Regions from separate parts of the Paenibacillus sp. CMM36 genome, predicted to be linked through region 1. Evidence: riboswitches for the same ligand, from Rfam matches in the RefSeq annotation. Region 1 holds a riboswitch; each other region holds the start of a gene.

Evidence for each region. Region 1 has a riboswitch for glycine ahead of sdaAB (L-serine ammonia-lyase, iron-sulfur-dependent subunit beta). Riboswitches for the same ligand answer to the same signal wherever they lie in the genome.
Region 2: another riboswitch for glycine. It lies ahead of gcvT (glycine cleavage system aminomethyltransferase GcvT); the one in region 1 lies ahead of sdaAB (L-serine ammonia-lyase, iron-sulfur-dependent subunit beta).
Region 3: another riboswitch for glycine. It lies ahead of ACWA2B_RS12300 (alanine/glycine:cation symporter family protein); the one in region 1 lies ahead of sdaAB (L-serine ammonia-lyase, iron-sulfur-dependent subunit beta).

The regions. Positions count from the first base shown of each region.
Region 1 covers NZ_JBSEDY010000003.1:13,890-20,696, reverse strand. The annotation lists gene ACWA2B_RS07455 (ABC transporter ATP-binding protein) at 1-311, opposite strand, end outside; gene ACWA2B_RS07450 (ABC transporter ATP-binding protein) at 289-1,320, opposite strand; gene ACWA2B_RS07445 (DUF6359 domain-containing protein) at 1,649-3,253, opposite strand; glycine riboswitch at 3,469-3,584, shown strand; gene sdaAB (L-serine ammonia-lyase, iron-sulfur-dependent subunit beta) at 3,796-4,485, shown strand; gene sdaAA (L-serine ammonia-lyase, iron-sulfur-dependent, subunit alpha) at 4,475-5,374, shown strand; gene ACWA2B_RS07430 (Ig-like domain-containing protein) at 5,535-6,807, opposite strand, start outside.
Region 2 covers NZ_JBSEDY010000007.1:141,020-147,826, forward strand. The annotation lists gene gcvPB (aminomethyl-transferring glycine dehydrogenase subunit GcvPB) at 1-80, opposite strand, end outside; gene gcvPA (aminomethyl-transferring glycine dehydrogenase subunit GcvPA) at 77-1,432, opposite strand; gene gcvT (glycine cleavage system aminomethyltransferase GcvT) at 1,559-2,659, opposite strand; glycine riboswitch at 2,836-2,935, opposite strand; gene gcvH (glycine cleavage system protein GcvH) at 3,328-3,720, shown strand; gene ACWA2B_RS15760 (PTS mannitol transporter subunit IICB) at 4,148-5,626, shown strand; gene ACWA2B_RS15765 (BglG family transcription antiterminator) at 5,708-6,807, shown strand, end outside.
Region 3 covers NZ_JBSEDY010000005.1:63,543-70,349, forward strand. The annotation lists gene ACWA2B_RS12295 (iron-containing alcohol dehydrogenase) at 1-1,107, shown strand, start outside; gene ACWA2B_RS12300 (alanine/glycine:cation symporter family protein) at 1,165-2,583, opposite strand; glycine riboswitch at 2,743-2,837, opposite strand; glycine riboswitch at 2,856-2,932, opposite strand; gene ACWA2B_RS12305 (glycoside hydrolase family 1 protein) at 3,098-4,555, opposite strand; gene ACWA2B_RS12310 (LacI family DNA-binding transcriptional regulator) at 4,769-5,740, shown strand; gene licT (BglG family transcription antiterminator LicT) at 5,974-6,807, shown strand, end outside.

The sequences.
Region 1 (6,807 bases):
AGCGAAGAGTATGGGTCCTGAAAAATCATCTGAATATCTCTACGCAATGGATGACGATTGTTACTACTTAGAGCTGCAAGGTCCTTTCCTTTAAACAAAATCCGTCCGCTCGTCAGCTTATTTAGACCGATGATCGTCCTGCCTGTCGTCGTTTTCCCACAGCCAGACTCCCCCACCAGCCCGTAGGTCTGGCCTGCCTCAATGCTGATCGACACGCCATCCACTGCTTTCACCTGTTCGATAACACGCTGGAAGAAACCACCGCGCACCGGATAGTGCACCCTCAAATCATTTAACTCCAGTAGTGCCATGAGCAGCCTCCCCCTTTGCCTCGTCTTCAAAATGAAAATGCTGATAACATGTACAACGGACCCAATGTCCAGGGGAAATTTCATTTAATTGGGGATGGTCTTCATGCACCCTCTGCTGAATCCAGGGAATACGTGGAGCAAAGCGGCAGCTATTGCGGGGGATATCTTGTAATGAGGGAACAATGCCGCCGATGACATGCAGTGATTCCCCCTTGGTATGCGATCCCGGCATGGAAGCAAGCAAAGAACGCGTATACGGATGCTGTGGATGCCTGAATAATTCAAAAACATCAGCGCTCTCCACGATTTCTCCGGCATACATGACCACCACGCGGTCGGCTACTTCTGCCACAACACCAAGATCGTGCGTAATCAGGATAATACCGCTCCCAGTCTCCTGTTGAAGCTGTTTGAGCAAGTCGAGAATTTGCGATTGGATCGTTACATCGAGCGCAGTCGTCGGCTCATCTGCAATAATAAGAGAAGGTCGGCAAGCTATGGCAATCGCGATCATCACACGCTGCCGCATCCCTCCTGACAGTTCATGCGGATACTGATCATACACACGCACTGGATTCGGTATATCTACACTTTCCAGCAGCTCCAGCACACGTTCCCTTTTTTGCTTCGTAGATAGTGACGTATGATAATCGAGATTTTCCTCAATCTGCTTGCCAATGCTCATCAACGGGTTGAGTGCTGTCAACGGGTCCTGAAAGATCATGCCAATTCCCGCTCCGCGGATTTTATTCATTTGCCCTGAGGAAAGACGGTTCAAGTCCGTTCCTTTAAAAAAGACCTCCCCCTCTACACGCGTGCGTTCCATGTCATGCAGTTGCGGGATCGAAAGCGCTAACGCGCTTTTGCCACAGCCGGATTCTCCGACTACAGCCAGCACTTCATTGGGGTTGACCGTCAGATCCAGATGGTCGACTGCGGGGTGATATTGATCCTGGATGCGAAAAGATACGGATAATCCTTTAATTTCCAACACAGGTTCGGTATTCAATGCGCGCTTCCTCCATTCTCCATGGTCTTGTCCCGCTTATTCTCACCATGTTTGATGTTTAAAACCTCTCATGAACATTACATACCGTTTTTGTCGGAATAATTTGAATACATCCTATCACCAGTATATGGATATATCAATTAAGATTATGCTATCAACATCATTTAAAAAATCAATGATCCAGCAATAGTGCGGCCTTTCTGGCACAAAATGTAATGAAATAACCAACCACAGGTTAATTTTCATCACAAAAAAAGTCGCCTGATCCCTCAGCAGGGATCAAACGACTAACTAACCCAAGCTCACATTGAGCTCCTGACAATATAATTTACGAAGCCGCTCCATAGGAGCCAGACTTGAATGTTCTAGGATCGTACCATTTGTAGCCTGCTGCCGGAGCAGACCAAGGCTCAGGATGTGGTTCCGTGGACGCCGCAGGCTCTTCGAATGGCAGAAGCTTCGTTGGTTGATCCAGAGTCAAACCTGCCACATCAGACAATTTCGTGTAGTCCTGCTTCCATGCAAGCCATTGAACCGTTTGCACCAGGAAGGTTGAATCATCCACTTCTTTGAAGCCATCATATGTCTTCTTCGACTGTCCGTTTTCCTCACGCACATATTTCGGTGTAGCATCTTCTACAGGGGAAGAATCACCGATGAATGCCGCCTTGCCTTGGCCTACCTTGGAGATAGCGGCATAAGGTCCTTCCGCACGGCCCCCGCCGTTATAAACCCCCTGATCTACCGCATTCCCCCATTTTTTCGTGCCTGAAGGGATATAAGCAATGCCTTTAGCCTTGGTAGGATCAATAATAGCCAGCGTAGATCCTGCATGCATGGCAATCGAGCGCACACCCTTGGTAATACCGAAAGATTGATCTGCGGCTACAATGTCGGTAGCATTCACATCACCGAGCGCATTGTAACGGAAACGAACGCCAAAGTTGGCCGCCAGCCAATCGGAGCTTGTTAATCCTTGCATTGCCGGTGATGCAGCCTCTTCTGCAGTCATGCCTTTGGCCGGATTAGTATAGGCTCCACGACGGTAGCCATTCATAACCTCGGAGGAATCCCAACGGTTTTTGTTACGATCTGCATTATAATGATCGGAGATGAAGAAGACGCTCCCTCCGTTATTCACGTATTGCAGCAGGGCAGCCTGCTCGGATGCCTTAAAGGCAACATTCGCTTCACCAATAATGAACACATCATATTGGCGCAGCTTATCATAGGTTATGGCCTGTTCTCCATAAGTAAAAGGAATAGGGCGGTTCAATTGATCCACAGTAAAGCCTACATTACGTAATCCATTGGCAAAGTCGGAGAAGGCGCCTTCAATGACCCAATCTGCTGCACCAGCCGTCTGTGCGTGCGTATTATCGAACAGCACCTTTTTGCCTTTTCCATCCGGCAATGTAGTACCGGGTTGACCCGGGTTGCCAGGTTCAGGTTCGCCAGGTTCACCTGGTTCCCCCGGCTCGCTTCCACTCACCAGTTCCACAGCGCTTGGACTTTTTACTCCACCAAAATTATTGTAGGCACCAAGCGTACCTGTCACGCGAATTTTGCTGCCGACCAGTCCAGGATGACCTGTTAACCCAAATTGCCCTCTGTACGCAGATGTCAGCTGCACATCCAATAGATTAGACGTGCTACGTTCATTGGCCTGGTCGGCAATCAGTACGTTAAAATCATTCGCAAACGGAGAAGAAAAGTTAGCCGTTTTCGATCCGGTAGCATGTCCGACGATATAACCTTCTACCGTCACCGTACCTCCACTGCTTTGGCCCTGAAGTGCTTCGGCTACTGTCAATGCTCCCTCTGCCTTGACCTGACCGAACGGAACGAAGATCCCGATCAGCAGTGATGCGATCGCTGCTAGATGCAGCATCCCTTTTAAGCGTGAACCTGTGAACCGCAAGCCTTTTACCATACGTCAATATCCCTCCTATGATTTCCATAAATGTACTTGTCCTCTATCAGATTAGCCGCCAATCTTCTAATTCCTTCCTGATTTCATCCATAATTATGTAAACTTTAATCTTTTTTATTGGAAATGCACCTGTTTATGTAAAAATTAAACCCTGTGATTGACACCGAGCACGTCATACATTACGCTAAGAAAGACATGTAGAACGGTATACGCGAATGAAGATGACGGGAGAGTCTGTCCAGGGGGCTTACACTCTGGCGGCACCGAAGGAGCAAGACGCCAGCACCCGGCTGGCGGATAATCTCTCAGGTCCATGTATCGTCATCTGACGCAACTCTGGAGAGAGCGCAAGCCACCCAAGGGGTAAGGCGGTAAGAACACCGCACGAAACTCTCAGGTAACGAGGACAGAGATAAGGGAAACTTCCTTATCCTGTCCTTTTTTGTGCTCACATTGTGCGTCAGCATTAGGAACCGTCATAACCGCGCAAAGACGCGGAAATACCATATAGTATGGTATTAGAACATACAGGGGGCCACACCATGCGTTTCAAAGATGTATTTTCTATTATCGGCCCGGCCATGACCGGACCTTCCAGTTCACACACCGCAGGCGCGGTGCGACTCGCACGCGTTGCCCGGCACTGGCTCGGGGCGCAGCCTGACCGTGCCCGTATGACACTGTACGGCTCCTTTGCCGATACGTATAAAGGACACGGTACGGATCTGGCGCTCATCGCAGGACTGCTTAATTACGATACGGACGATCACCGGATTCCAGATGCCGAGCAATGGGCCGAGCAAGCCGGGATGACCGTGGAATTCGCCGTCAGTGGACTCCCCGCTCCTCATCCGAACACCGTCCGTTTCGAGTTGTGGAAGGGCGAGGATCAGCGCACACTGCTGGGCTCCTCCATCGGCGGCGGCAGCATCCATGTCCAGCAACTCAACGAATTCCGGGTCAATCTGACCGGGGAGCTGCCTACGCTGGTGCTTCTCCACTCGGATAAGCCCGGTACATTGGGCGCAATAACTTCAGCGCTGGGCGCGGCCCACATTAACATTGCCTATATGCACGTAGATCGCAAAGGCCGGGATGGTGAAGCACTCACCGCCATTGAAACGGACAGTTCTGCTCCAGCTGAACTGATTGCGGAACTGCGTTCTTTACCTCATATGTATGAAATTAAGATGATTAATTTGAAAAAAGGAGCTGAATCCGATGCGGTTTAGCCATCTGCATGAGATCAGCGCTTTATGCGCTGAAGAATCCACCACGATTGGCCGCTTGATGATTCAAGAGCAGGTACAAGAAACGAATACAACGGAGGAAGAAATCTTTCGACAAATGTCTGATTATTATGAAGTCATGAAGGAAGCCGTTCATCGCGGTCAGACACAAGACACCGTATCCCGCAGTGGATTGACGGGCGGCGACGGCAAGCGCCTGGCCGAGTATCTGCGGTCAGGGGAAACCTGCTCCGGTGATGCCTCTGCGCTCGCCATGGCTTATGCCCTCTCCGTGTCGGAGGTTAATGCATCCATGGGTCGCATTGTCGCCACTCCTACCGCAGGCTCATGTGGGGTTATCCCTGGTGTGTTCATCAGTGCGCAGGAACGGTTCGGCTGGGATGATGAGCATATGGTGAACGGCCTATTCGCCGCTGGAGCCATTGGCTACGTGATCGCCAACAACTCCTTCATTTCTGGCGCGGAGGGAGGCTGTCAGGCTGAGATTGGCTCAGCTATCGGGATGGCCGCTGGCGCTATGGTCGAGCTACGCGGTGGTACGCCTGAACAGGCTGTTCACGCCGTAGGCCTCGCTCTTAAGAACACGCTCGGCCTAATCTGCGACCCCGTCGCCGGACTCGTGGAGATTCCGTGCATCGTGCGCAACGGCCTGGGAGCCGTGACTGCGCTTGCCGCAGCGGACATGGCTTTGGCGGGTGTGCGCAGCGCTATTCCGTCTGACGAAGTCATTGACGTGATGCTTGAAGTCGGCAGCGCGATGCCGTCGAAGCACCGCGAGACCGCCAAAGGCGGCTTGGCTCAGACGCCGACTGGCAAGCGTTTGACCGAATCACTTACACGCAACGCATCAATCAAGAAGAATAAGTCGTAATTTCTAAGCTTTAAACCAATTACTTTTCCTCTATAAAACAAGGCGACTACCTCTCCCCTACATTGTCCTAGGGAAAGAGAATTCGCCCTTATAAAGAAAAGAGCAAGCATATCGTCGCTGGACGTATGCTTGCTCTTTTTCTTTTTAGTCGGGTTACAGATTACTGAACGGTTACCTGTATCTTCGTCATTTTACCTGCATATTTCACAGTAATTACTGCTTTGCCCTTGCCCTGTGCCTTAATGTTACCGTCTTTGACGGTCGCCACAATAATTCTGGACGAGGACCAGACAGCCGGTTTGGAAACATCCTTCTCCGACTCATCCTTATACGTGGCTGTAGCCGTAACCTTAGCCAGCTGTCCTGCCTTCAAATTCAAGGCGACTTCGTCTGTTTGCAAATATTTAAGCGTATCAACATCTACAGGTACGCTGATTATCTTCCCGCCGAACTTCGCCTGAATGTTAGCTTTACCGTAGCTGACCGCGGTAACCTGACCCTTTTTAACAGTGGCTACCTTATAATTGGACGTTTTCCATTCAGCTTGGGTTGTAACATCCTTTTCTTTACCATCGCTCGATTTAACCACAATCGCGATGGTTTTTTGATCTCCAGATTTGAGCGATAGCGCGATTGCATCCGCTTCAATCTTTTGCGCTACGTCCACTTCTACCGTAAACGTAATGTTTTGCTTGCCATATGAAGCAGTCACAGTTGCCTTACCACTACCATTCGCTTTGATCAAACCTTCGCTAACTTCAACCACTTTTACATTGCTAGTTGTCCAGGTGGCATCCTTGGTTACATCTGTTTTTGTACCACCACTCTTAACTCCTGTTACTTTCAGCTGCTTCGTTTCCTGAGCACCAAGCGCAATTACACGCGAGTCTGTTTCCAGACGGTCTACAAGGCCCACTTGTACGTTAATTGTTAGTTTTTTGCCATTATAGGTCGCTGTAATAACCGCTTTACCAGCAGATTTACCCGTAATCGTTCCTTTGGACACAGAGGTAATATCTTCCGCGCTTGAAGCCCATTCTGCATCCTGTGTTACATCTTCCTTACGCCCATCCGCATAAGTAGCCGTCAAAGTTGCAGTATAGTCCTCATTAATATCAATTGTTGCCGTTTTGGAGGACAGAGACAGATCCCCGGGTACATTTACGGATACCGTAGCTGTAACTGTCTTGCCGCCATAAGAAGCGGTGATGGTAGCCTCACCTGTTTTATAACCTGTGACTTCCCCCGCGCTGACAAAAGCGATATCTTCATTGCTGGACTTCCACTCTGCCTTACTTGTGATATCTTCTTCCGTACCTGTTACGTACGTTGCGGTCAGCTTGAGCTTTTTGGATTCCTTGGCATTCAAGCTCAGCTTGTCCTCGCTCAAATCCAGAAATCTAGAGGTTTCGACATCTGTCTTGATCGAAACG
Region 2 (6,807 bases), on a different contig from region 1:
GGACGGCTCAATTCAAAAATGAGCGCTTGATCGTGTTCCTTCAACAGCTCTTGTTTCTGGTCCGGTCCGGTGTGTGTCATAGCAATCCCTCCAAGGTGTGTACAAATTGGTCGATCTCTTCTTTGGTTCTTTGCTCCGTCACGGCAATCAGCATGTGACCCGCAAGTTCCGGATAGTCCCGGCCCAAATCATAGCCTGCGATAAATCCAGCAGCTAACAGATTGTCCTGAAGTTTGCTCACATCCGTACCTTCAGGCAGCCTAAGGGCAAACTCGTTAAAGGTCGGTGCGTGAAATGAGGCAGTTACGCCTTTCAAGCTCAGCAATTGTTCTAACGCATAGCGGCTTTTATGCAAATTCAGCTCGGCTACTTCCTGGATGCCCTGTCTCCCCATGACGGACAAGTACACAGATGCAGATAAAGCTAGCAACGCTTGATTGGAACAAATGTTAGAGGTGGCCTTTTCGCGGCGGATATGCTGTTCGCGCGCTTGCAAGGTCAGCACGAAGCCGCGTTTACCATTGCGATCAGTGGTCTGACCCACAATACGGCCGGGGATACGGCGCATATGTGCCTGAGAAACGGCAAAGTATCCACAGGTCGGACCGCCGAGAGAAGAGGAGATGCCAAGTGGCTGCGCGTCTCCTACCACAATATCCGCGCCCTGTTTGCCGGGTGTCTCCAGCAAGCCAAGTGCCAGTGGGTTGGCACTGACGACCAAAAGACCTTTGTGTGCATGGATGAGGTCAGCCATCGGCTGTAGATTTTCCACGGCTCCGAAAAAGTTGGGGCTTTGGACCAAAACAGCCGCGGTCTGTTCCGATACGGCCGCCGCTAACGCATCAGCATCCGTTACACCGTCCGAACAGCCGATCTCCACGATGTCCAAATTCAATCCGCGTGCATAGGTTGCCAATACCTGACGTGCCTCTGGATGGACGGACCTCGATACGATAAGCTGTTTACGGCGGGTAGCTGCGGCGGACAGTGAGCCCGCTTCCGCCAGTGCAGTCGCTCCGTCGTACATGCTGGCATTAGCTACAGCCATGCCCGTCAATTCGCAAATATACGATTGAAACTCGAAAATGGCTTGTAGCTCGCCTTGGCTTACTTCCGGCTGATAGGGGGTGTAGGCAGTGTAGAATTCTGAGCGTGAAGTGATGTGCTGGATGACGGACGGAATATGATGATCATAAATTCCTGCGCCAAGAAAGCTGGCATGTGTGTCTGTATTGGCATTGTGTCCGGCCAGCTCGGTCAAGTGACGGGTTAAGGCTTTCTCATCGAGTCGAGAAGAAAGAGGGAGTTCCCCTTGATATCGAATGGCCTCTGGAATGTCACTGAATAAATCATCAATGGATGATACACCGACCACACGCAGCATTTCGGTTTGATCCTGTTCAGTCATAGGGAGATAACGATGCTGCTTCATAGGTTCTGGCTCCTTTCGAAAAGCAAAATTTTAAATCCGTAAATGAGCTAATAAAAAAGTGTGAGATGAAAACCCGGAAATACATATCTGACATGTTTGCTTTATAGAAATAAGGAGAGTTTAAGATCAGCGTGGGCGCTTATAAAAGGGGGCTGCCACCACCTCGGCACGCAGGCGTTTGCCACGAATCTCAACCTCCAGTGGTGTGGAGAGGGCGCTAAAACGACTGTCCACCAAGGCGAGGCCCAGATTACGCTTCAAGGAGGGCGACTGAGTCCCCGTTGTGACCTCACCGATGTGTTGTCCTTCTGCGAATACCGGATAATGGGCGCGTGGGATACCGCGGTCCATCATTTCTAGCCCGATCAATTTACGAGGAACCCCTTGTTCTTTTTGACGCTGAAGTGCTTCTCTACCGATAAAATCTCCTTTATTCAGCTTGACGAAGAAACCCAGACCGGCTTCGAGTGGTGAAATTGTGGCAGATAACTCCTGTCCGTATAGCGGCAACCGAGCCTCAAAGCGTAGTGTATCCCGAGCACCAAGTCCAGCGGGAATCAGCCCATACGACTCACCGGAACGAAGCAAACCCTCCCATACGGCGGGTGCTTCCGCGGCAGGTACGTAAAATTCAAAACCGTCTTCGCCCGTATATCCGGTTCGTGAGACGAGTGCTTTTGCTCCGAACAATGGCACGTTCTCATGAAAGTGGAAAGATGCCAGATTCGTAATATCCGTATCTGCCACGGCTGCGGCAATACGTGCTGCTTCCGGTCCCTGCAATGCCAGCAATGCTATTGCATCAGACACATTCTCCATGTGAACGGATGCAGGCACATGACGAAGTAACCAATCCCAATCCTTATCAATGTTGGAGGCGTTCACAACGAGCATGTAGCGTTCCGGTCCTTTGCAGTAAACAAGCAGGTCGTCTACTACACCTCCATCGGGGTAACACAGGAGTGAATATTGTGCCTGACCTGGTTCCAACTGGCTGACATCATTCGTGGTCACCCTTTGTAGAAAAGCTTCGGCCTCTTTGCCTTCAACCAAAAACTCACCCATATGCGATACATCGAATAAACCCGCACGTTGCCGGACGGCCTCATGCTCCTTTTGAATGCCGCTAAACTGAACGGGGAGCTCCCAGCCTCCAAAGTCAATACAACGAACCCCAGACTGCGTCCCGTAGGATGAATATAGCGGTGTTTTTCGCAAATTAGTCATGTTTCCACTCCTATCCGGTGTAATCGGCTAAACAAAAAAGACAGGCCGAAAAAAACGTATAGACAGCAGTCTATACTCTTTTTTCAGCTCTGTCCTTGATACCAGAAAGTTACCCCGGTATGTACCGGGTTTCCTCTTGGGTGATCCGCTCCAATAGCGAATGCTCTCCAGAGATGCGTCCGGCAGAGGTCCTTTTGCCTGAGAGATTCACCTGCAATGCAGGCTTACTCCTTCGGCGCTACCTTCGGGATCAGCAGTATATTACCTGGCTTTGCAGATAACAACTTGATCCGATTCGCGTGCACAACTGTCTCACAAGCGGCAACAGCTATGCGAATCTTTTTGGCAGTCTCTCCCTCTGCGTTCATCCGCGTTTGCAGTTGTCGGGTGTTTCCCAAAGTATTTGCTATAACCCATTAATACGCAAATTCATTCAAAATGTCAATAAAAATGTCATCAAAAACAATAGAAAAAACATTTAATATATAAATAAGGATATGTAAGCGTTTGTTATAAATTATTATATTTTTATATAGAGCACTATAGGAGGTAATATGAAGTATTTTTGTTAGTATTATTGACATGAGTGTTCTTATTGTCATAATCTTAACCTGTCTAATACAGGTGAGCAAATGCGATTTTATTCATATGGAAGTGAGGGGAACAGAATGGGTGAAGTGAAGCAGCAACTTTGGTATACAGACGAACATGAGTGGGTTCAGCGGACAGAGAATGGAACGGTGCGGATTGGTATTACAGACTTTGCACAGCACCAACTGGGTGATATTGTTTTTGTAGAATTACCTGAGGCGGGAGTAACGATTGAGCAGGGAGCGGAGATCGGTACGATTGAATCGGTGAAGACGGTATCCGACCTTTTTGCTCCGGTGACGGGAACCATATTAAAAGTGAATGAAGCGCTGGAAGGTACACCTGAGCTAGTGAATGAATCTCCATATGACAAAGGTTGGATGGTAGAAGTAGAGATGGATAAAGATGTGGAGGAATCATTGGGCAAACTACTGTCGGCGGATCAGTATGAGCAGTTGATTTCGGAGTAATAAATAGAGCAATGCAGCATGAAATAATAGCGTGTTATTCGGAATTTTATATTGATTTTTAATTGAATAAGAGCATCGTTAGTTTGCTCGATTTTTGTATAAAATAGTCGCTATGATTTGACGTAGCGGCTATTTTTTTGTCTTTTTTATGAAAACGTAATTACGTGTGTTGTTCTGATATAGTGGGTTGTCCCCATATAGGAATCATACATAATCCAGCGCGGTTTTTCGACTAATTTCTATAGCTACAGGTCATATTAAGAAGAATTATGCAGGTATAATATCTTCCTGGATAATTTAAATTTAAATGTTGTCATCAACGTTCATGACGAAAGTACGTTTTCATTTCGTTGATGAAGATAGCGCTGTCATTTAGTATGAATTTTAAGAAAAGGTAGTGATGCTTACCTACAAGGAGGATTTGAATATGAGTACATTGGACGCAAAGCCAAGTTCAAAAGGAGGCACTCGTGTCGCCGTACAGCGTTTTGGCCGTTTTCTTAGCGGTATGGTTATGCCCAATATGGGAGCCTTTATTGCGTGGGGGTTGATTACGGCACTCTTTATTCCGACCGGATGGTTCCCGAACGAAGGTTTTGCACAGTTGGTTGATCCGATGAAAAATTATTTGTTGCCGCTGCTGATTGGTTATACAGGGGGCACGATGATTCACGGACAGCGTGGAGGTGTGATCGGTGCCATCATGACGATGGGTGTCATAGTAGGAGCCGATATCCCGATGTTCCTGGGCGCGATGGTAGCTGGTCCGCTGGCTGCGTGGATATTGAAGAAGTTCGACAAGGCCATTGAAGGCAAAGTCAGATCAGGCTTTGAAATGCTGGTCAATAATTTTTCGGCCGGGATTATCGGTGCCATTCTAGCACTGCTTGCCCATGTGGCGATCGGCCCGGTTGTACAAATGATCAGTCAAGTGTTGTCGGCAGGGGTACAGTTCCTCGTGAACGCGGGGCTATTGCCGCTTGTCAACCTCATTATTGAGCCCGGAAAAGTATTATTTTTAAACAACGCGCTGAATCACGGAGTATTGAGTCCGATTGCGTTGGAGGAAGCTGCAAGAACAGGCAAATCCGTACTGTTCATGCTGGAATCCAACCCTGGGCCGGGGCTTGGTATTTTGCTGGCCTACTGTCTGTTCGGCAAAGGCTCTGCGAAGTCGTCAGCTCCTGGCGCAGTCATCATTCATTTTTTCGGCGGGATTCATGAAATTTATTTCCCTTATATTTTGATGAAGCCGATTCTGATTCTTGCAGCTATAGCTGGCGGTGTTGTGGGAACCTTCTGTTTCATGTTGACAGGTGCCGGACTGGTTGCTGCTCCTTCACCGGGTAGTATCATCGCCTATTTTCTAATGACGCCAAAAGGTGGATATTTGCCAATGCTGAGCGGGGTGATCGCTGCTGCGGTCGTATCCTTTGCTGTTGCAGCAGTGTTACTCAAGACAGGTAAGCAACAAGAAGAGGGGCTGGAGGAAGCTGCATCTCGCCTGAAAGATATGAAAAATCAAAGCAAGAGTGCCAGTGCTAACGCCACTGTAATGGAAGATAACCACGAATCTGATCGTGCTGCCGAGATTGTCGCAGATCGAACGCTCAAGGATAAATCCGAAGTGAACAAGATTGTCTTTTCCTGTGATGCAGGTATGGGTTCAAGCGCGATGGGTGCCTCGATTTTACGCAAAAAAATGAAGCAGGCGGGCGTAGGCGTAACAGTTACGAATACGGCAATCAGTGAAATTCCACAGGATGCGGATATTGTCATTACGCAAAAAACGTTGACAGACCGGGCTAAAACAGTAGTCCCGAATGCTGAACACATTTCCATTGACAATTTTCTGAAGAGTCCTGAATACGAAGCGCTGGTTGAACGTCTGAAATCCGATTCTTAATCCCCGTCATAGTCAGGCGGACTGTATGCAGTGTACGTCTCCTGCTGGAGGGATGAGCTTGGGAAGGAACGGTATGCGCTTATGAATATTACGAAACGACAACGTGACATCGTGGAATATCTTCTGGAGCAGTCCAAAGAGGTTACTGCCGGGGAAATTGCCACGAAGATCAATGTCAGCACAAGGACGGTTCATCGGGAACTGGGCGCAGTCGAGCATTGGCTGGCAACTCATGAGGTGAAGCTGGAGAAAAAGTCAGGGATTGGTATCTGTATAGATGCAGACCCAGCTCAGCTTGTATGCCTGCGAAAGCAATTGCTGTATACGAATCCAGACGAATATTCGGCTGAGGAGAGAAAGATCGTGGTTCTCTGCATGCTGCTGGATACACGGGAGCCGATCAAGCTGCTGGCGCTGGCTTCAGATCTGAAAGTCACGGTAACTACGGTCAGTCATGATCTGGACGAATTACAAGACTGGATCGGAGATCGAGGGCTCGTGCTTGTCCGCAGACGGGGATATGGTGTCGAGATTACCGGACGGGAGATAGACAAAAGACGGGCGATTTCCGAGCTGGCCCTCGAACATTTGGATGAATCTGATCTGTTTTCCAGCCAGGGAGAGGTTCGTTCTGTGACTCGTGTCTCCGACAAATTGCTGGAGATGATTGGCAGAGGGAACTTGCTGATCGTGGAAAAGGCCCTCTGGCAGCCCCATGAAAAGTGGCTGGAAAACATGGTGGAAAGCAAATATATGGAGTTGCTGATTCAGATTTGCGTTTCGCTGGCACGTCTACGACTCGGGTATGTTATGGATCCTCTTCTCTCCTATTTAAAAACAGATTCGGATGAGAATATCATGCTGCGTACAGCTATGGTAGAACGCATATGCGCAGAATTGTCAGCGGCGCTGGATATTAACTTTCCGGACCCGGAACGATCTTATTTCAGGCTGCTGTTCCGTGATGCCGAGGATCATTCTACCCGGCTGCTGCCGCTCGATGATCTTGTACTGCTGGAGTCGGTTCATGAGTTGATTCGTCGTGTGGAGGAAGAAACAGGCACGCCATTGGAAGAGGACCGTGTTCTGCGTGAAGGACTGATTGCCCATATGGCTCCGGTATTCAAACGTTTGAAGGAAGGCAAGTCGATTCGTAATCCCCTCCTTCAGCAAATCCGCAA
Region 3 (6,807 bases), on a different contig from region 1:
CAGCAGGAGCTGCTGAATTACGGCAAAAATATTTTACTGATATACGGAGGCGGAAGTGTCAAGCGAAATGGTCTGTATGACCAGGTATTAAACGCGTTAGAGCCGCTACATCTTAACATTCATGAATTGTCCGGCGTAGAGCCGAATCCGCGCTTGTCCACCGTTAAGAAGGGCATCGACATTTGCCGAAATGAAAACATCGACTTCTTACTTGCAGTAGGCGGCGGAAGCGTTATTGATTGCACCAAAGCCATCGCAGCAGGGGCTGAATATGACGGCGATGTGTGGGATATTATCAATAAAAAGCACATGCCTACCCAGGCTCTGCCATTCGGTACCATCCTCACACTCGCCGCTACCGGTTCAGAAATGAATCCAGATTCTGTTATCACCAACTGGGAAACAAACGAAAAATACGTATGGGGCAGCGCGGTGACGCATCCGAAATTCTCGATTCTGGACCCAAAAAACACCTTCTCTGTGCCACGTGATCAGACGGTATATGGCATGGTGGATATGATGAGCCATGTATTTGAACAGTATTTTCACAATGTTAAAAATACACCGTTGCAAGATCGTATGTGCTTTTCCGTGCTGCAAACCGTAATCGAAACTGCACCTAAGCTGTTGGAGGATTTGCACAACTACGAGCATCGCGAAACGATTTTATATGCCGGAACGATTGCTCTTAACGGAACACTGCAAATGGGCTACTTCGGGGACTGGGCTTCGCATACGATTGAACATGCATTATCTGCTGTATATGATATTCCTCATGCTGGCGGTCTGGCGATCCTATTCCCCAACTGGATGAGACATACGGTGGATCAGGATGCTGCACGCATGAAACGGCTGATGCTCAGCATGTTTGACTTAGACACCGTAGATAAAACAGATAGAGAAATCGCTTTGGAGGGTATTGACCGTCTTAGTGCATTCTGGACAAGTCTCGGTGCCCCTTCCACCCTGGCCGGTTACAATATTAATGATGAGCAATTGGAAAAAATCGCAACCATTGCAGCCCGTGAAATGGAATATGGAGGCTTCGGTAATTATAAAAAGCTGAAACAGGAAGATATTTTAGCTATTTTGCGTGCATCGTTATAACATTCAAAAAGGAGTGTCCTCAAGCCTGTGATGGCTGAAGGCACTCCCTTTTGGAATTTATGAATTAACTGTTTGTCCCTTTTCTTCTACTTGAATAGCTGCCCCTACACTGGCACCTGCAAGAATGCCCTTTTTCTTACTAGAATTCAGAGAATCCATATAGGTTCGGGTTTCTGCAACGACAATGCCTGATAAGCCGAGCAGTGCAATCAGGTTCGGGAAAGCCATCATTGCGTTAAAGATATCTGCCAGCAGCCAAATCGCATCCAGTTTAATGAACGCGCCCCCGCCAACGAGTAGAATGAACAGATAACGGTATGGCTTAATCCACTTGACGCCAAGCAAGTATTCAACACAGCGTTCCCCGTAATAGTTCCAGCCGAGCATGGTGGTGAACGCGAACATAATCAGAATAATTGTGAGCAGTTCTGCCCCCAGCGGGAATGCGCTGGAAAATGCTTGCTGAGTCATCAGGCCCGCATCGGTAGGCCCGCTCCACACACCGCTAACCAGTAGCGTCAACCCGGTCATCACACAAATAACCATCGTATCAATAAACACGCCTGTCATGGAAATCAGCCCTTGTTCCGCAGGCCATTTGGTTTTGGCAGCTGCGGCTGCAATCGGTGCGCTTCCCAATCCGGCCTCATTGGCAAAAATACCTCTGGCTACCCCACTTCGCATCGCCAGCATAATCGTAGCTCCGGCAAATCCGCCCGTTGCCGATGTAGTTGAAAATGCCGAATGGAGCACCAGCGCAATTGCGGCAGGAAGCTGGTCAGCAAACCGAATCAGTACGATGAGACAGATCAGTACGTACAAGCCTGTTTTAAAAGGAACGACCTTCGTCGATACCTTGGCAATACTTTTGAGTCCTCCAATAGTAACCAGTCCTGTGAGGATAGCAATAATCAGTGCCGTTACAATGGGCGGAACACCAAAACTGTTTTCCGTCGAAGATACAATCGCTTTGACCTGTGGAAACGTTCCAATCCCGAACAACGCTACCAGCATGCCCGAAAAAGCAAACAGCATCGCCAGCGGTTTAAAACGGCGTCCCAGACCTTTCTCAATATAATACATCGGGCCGCCGGAAAATTGTCCATTCCGATCCTTCACCCGGTATTTTACCGCAAGTACACCTTCCGCATATTTCGTCGCCATCCCAAAAAAGGCTGCAACGACCATCCAGAACAAGGCACCCGGCCCGCCCAGCTTAATGGCTGTCGCTACGCCGACAATACTTCCTGTGCCAACTGTAGCCGCTAGCGCCGTACTCAAAGCCGCAAAACTACTTACATCCCCGCTGCCTTCATTCGGGGCCTTACCGATCAGCTTGATCGCCAGGGGCAGGCGGAATACCTGCAACATTTTCAGACGTATGGTCAGCCACAACCCCGTTCCCATGACAAGAATGATGAGAGGCGCCCCCCATATCCAACTGCTAATCGCTTCTAACACATGTACCAAATTCATTTCAACCCGCTCCTCCAGCATATTAGAAAACAAAAAAGAGTCAAATCAGCTGATTCGACTCCTGGAGAGGTTAAAGGCACGAAAAAATACAACCATCTTGTGCAGGTTTCTGCCTCTAATAGCTCATAAAAAAGCCTAGGGCATTCCCTGTCACAGGTTATTCGCGTCTCTGTCCTTTTGCCTGAGAGTTTAAGCAGATGTTCTCTGCGGTGCACCTTCGGCGCCCAATTAAGGGTCTCTCCAGAGTTCTGTCCGTTTACGGTCCCCGCTTGTGGCTGTAAACAGCCTAAGCACCTGAGAGTTTTGCCCCTTCGGTCGGAACTTTCGTTCCATCTCCCGCAAACATCAACCAGACATATGAAATTTTTATTCATTATACAGAAAACTTTCAGCTTATTACAAGTGAAAAGTTTGTGAAGCCCTCTGAAATATTATTATGTCTATCAAAAAAGCGGGTACAGCAGATTGCATCCTTAGGATGTCCTCTGCTATACCCGCCCGAGACGATATGAAATTACAATTCTTCACCATTGGTTGCTATCACATTTTTATACCAGTTAAAAGAGTCTTTTTTGGAGCGTTTGAGCGTTCCGTTACCGTCATCATCCAGATCAACGTAAATAAATCCGTAGCGCTTGGACATTTCGGAAGTAGACATGCTCACGAGGTCGATAGGGCCCCAGCTGGTGTAACCAATCAGATCAACACCGTCAGCAATCGCTTCCTTCATTTGGACAATATGCTGACGCAAGTAATCAATGCGATACGTGTCATGCACAGAGCCGTCCTCTTCCACCTTATCATATGCACCCAAGCCATTTTCCACGATGAACAGCGGCTTTTGATAGCGATCATAAAACGTATTCAGTGTAACACGCAGGCCGATCGGATCGATCTGCCATCCCCAGTCGGAGGACTGCAGATACGGATTTTTCACGCCGCCAATCAGGTTTCCTGCTGCTTTCTCGCCTTCTGGACCTGCCGATACGGTCAAGGTCATGTAGTAGCTAAATGAGATAAAATCAACCGTATTATTTTTCAAAATTTCGGCATCGCCGGGTTCTGTCTGGATCACAATATTATTTTCTACAAAATAACGATTCATATAGTTGGAATATTCCCCACGGGCATGCACATCCGTAAAGAATAGGTTCATCTGATTTTCATGCTGGGCTTTCAGTATATCCGCTGGGTTACACGTATGTGGATAGCTTTCTATACGTGCCAACATACAGCCGATCTGAGCACCCGGGATGATCTCATGTCCCCGTTTGGTTGCCAGTGCACTAGCTACAAATTGATGATGCAATGCTTGATATATCGCTTGTTGTTTGTTTTCTACACGGTCAATAACCACACCGCCACCGGTGAACGGACTCATGGTCATTACATTGATTTCATTAAAGGTCAGCCAGTATTTTACTTTATCCTTATAGCGTGTAAACACCGTTTCGGCATAATTGACGTAATGCTGTATGACTTCACGACCCAGCCAGCCATTATACTTCTGAGTCAGACCTAGCGGTGTTTCATAATGTGACAATGTTACCAAGGGCTCAATATTATATTTGCGCAGCTCATCAAATACATTGTCGTAGAATTGCAATCCTGCTTCATTCGGTTCGTGATCATAGCCATTCGGGAAAATCCGCGACCAGTGGATGGACATACGAAATACTTTAAAGCCCATTTCAGCGAACAATGCAATATCTTCTTTGTAGTGGTGGTAAAAGTCCACACCTTCACGTTTTGGGAAACGGGCATTGACTTTGCCTGCCAAAATGTCTTCGAGTCGCTCGGACGAAATCTCTATAGCGTGATCGTTCTTACGTTCCGCTTTGGGTACATAAGCAATCATGTCTGCGCTGGACAAGCCTTTTCCATCTACGTCAAAAGCACCTTCCAATTGGTTGGCTGCAGTTGCCCCGCCCCACAAGAAGTTTTTCGGAAATCCTTTTAGCATCTTCGTCATGGTATAAAGACCTCTTTCCGTATATAAGATTTTTACTTTGGCCTAAGTAATCCCATCAAATGCTGCAAATGTGAATCCATACCTAACGGTAACCGTTCTCCTTTGAAATGCATTGACAGATGCTTTAAAATAGATGTAATGCCCTCATAAGCATCCTAATTGTTGTAACGCGTTTCATGTCAAGTATTTTTTTCTTATGTGAGGAGAAGCACCATGTCGAATCTTGATCAAATTGCAAAACTGGCGGGCTTTTCCAAGGCTACGGTATCCAGAGTATTAAATCAGTCCCCCCATGTCAGTCATGAAACAAGAGCTAAGATTTTGAAAATCATGCAGGAATTAGATTATGTTCCTAATCGGAATGCCATTTCCCTATCCAAGGGTCAGACGCTTCAGATTGGTATCATCACTTCAACGATTAATGAAATTGTTCTTGCTTTTCTGGACAGCTTTGTAGAAATCGCCGGACAATATGAATTCCAGACCATTATTTATACTTCGGGAGAAGACAAAAAGAAAGAGCTTCAAGCTTTTGAAGATTTAAAAAGAAAAAGAGTCGACGCGCTGGTCATCATTTCCTGCGTGAATGACACTGATTTTTTGAGTACCTATTGTAAATATGGCCCAATCGTGGCCTGGCAACGAATGGAGCATACCGATATTCGCTCCGTGGCAATGGATCAATATGAAGGTTACATGCTAGCACTAAAGCATTTGATACAAAAAGGCTATACTCGTATAGCCAATGCTTTTGGCCGTCCGAGCAGCATCAATACCCATAGCAGACAACGAGCCTATGAACAGATCATGAGTGAGCACAATCTGCCAGTGTTGCAACACTGGAATCACTCTTCAATTTATAATATCCGTGATGGCGAACAGGTCGTACGGGATTTGTTACAGCATCGGGGGGAATTCCCAGAGGCTATTTTATGTGCTAACGATTATGTAGCTGTGGGCATTCTCTGCGAAGCACGCAGACAACGGCTGAACGTACCGGGAGATCTGGCGATTGTTGGGTTTGATAACACGGAGCTGTCGCATACGTTGGGGATTACAACGATTCAAAATCCTATCATGGCTCAAGCACAAAATGCTTTTTTCATGCTTTCCCCCCAGCTGATTGGACGCCAAATGGAGCTTCATTCGCTAGAGTACAGCCTCATTGAACGTACGACCACATAAGGTAACGCTTTACTTGCAAATTAGGCAAAAGGGTCTTGATATAAAATGTTTTTTGTCGAAACAGAATAAAAAATGTTGAAATCGCTTTTTTTTGTGCTACAATAGCACTATATCGAAGGATTGTGACCGGTGATGCGGGCAATGCCTGAGTTCAATTGAGTACTATTGCTAACAATAGTATTGAATTGTGCTTAGGCATTTTTTATTGGTAAAGGATGGGAGGGGGAACTTCAATGATTATTGAGAAGGTGCTCAATAACAACGTCCTATTGACTAAAAACGATAAAGGCAAAGAGGTCATCGTGATGGGAAGAGGTATTTCCTTCAAAAAGGTGGCTGGCGATCAAGTCGATGATGATAAAATAGATAAGATTTTCATGTTAAATGAAAACGAGTTCACGGCCAAACTAACCGAGCTGCTGAACGATATTCCTGTATCTCATCTGGAGGTCGTGAATGAAATCGTAACCCATGCAACAGAAGTGTTGGATACGGAGTTAAGCGATAATATTTATTTAACGTTGACCGACCATATTCATTTTGCCATACAACGGCAAGAAAAAGGACTGGCACTCCAAAACGCGATGCTGTATGAAATTAAACGCTTTTACAAAAAAGAATTTGCAGTTGGACTGGATGCTCTCCAAAAAATTGAAAATACGCTCGGAGTAAAATTGGGCGAAGATGAAGCGGGATTTATTGCATTGCATATGGTGAATGCACGGATTGACGGTAACGAAATGAAATCTACACTGAAAATGACTGAGATTGTCCAACATATATTGAACATTATTACGTACCATTACGGGATTGTGCTAGATGAGTCTTCTTTTAGCTATTCGAGATTTTTGACACATTTGCAATATTTTGCGATGCGAGTGATTCGTAAAGAAGTCATTCACAGTGGTGAAGAATTCTTGTACAACCAGGTGAAGCAGACGTATACCGAAGCTTTTGCTTGCGCCCAAAAGATCAATGAGTATCTGGAAAAAACATACGATCAATATTTAAGCAAGGATGAATACGTATATCTAACTATCCATATTCATCGGGTAACTGAGCGTAAT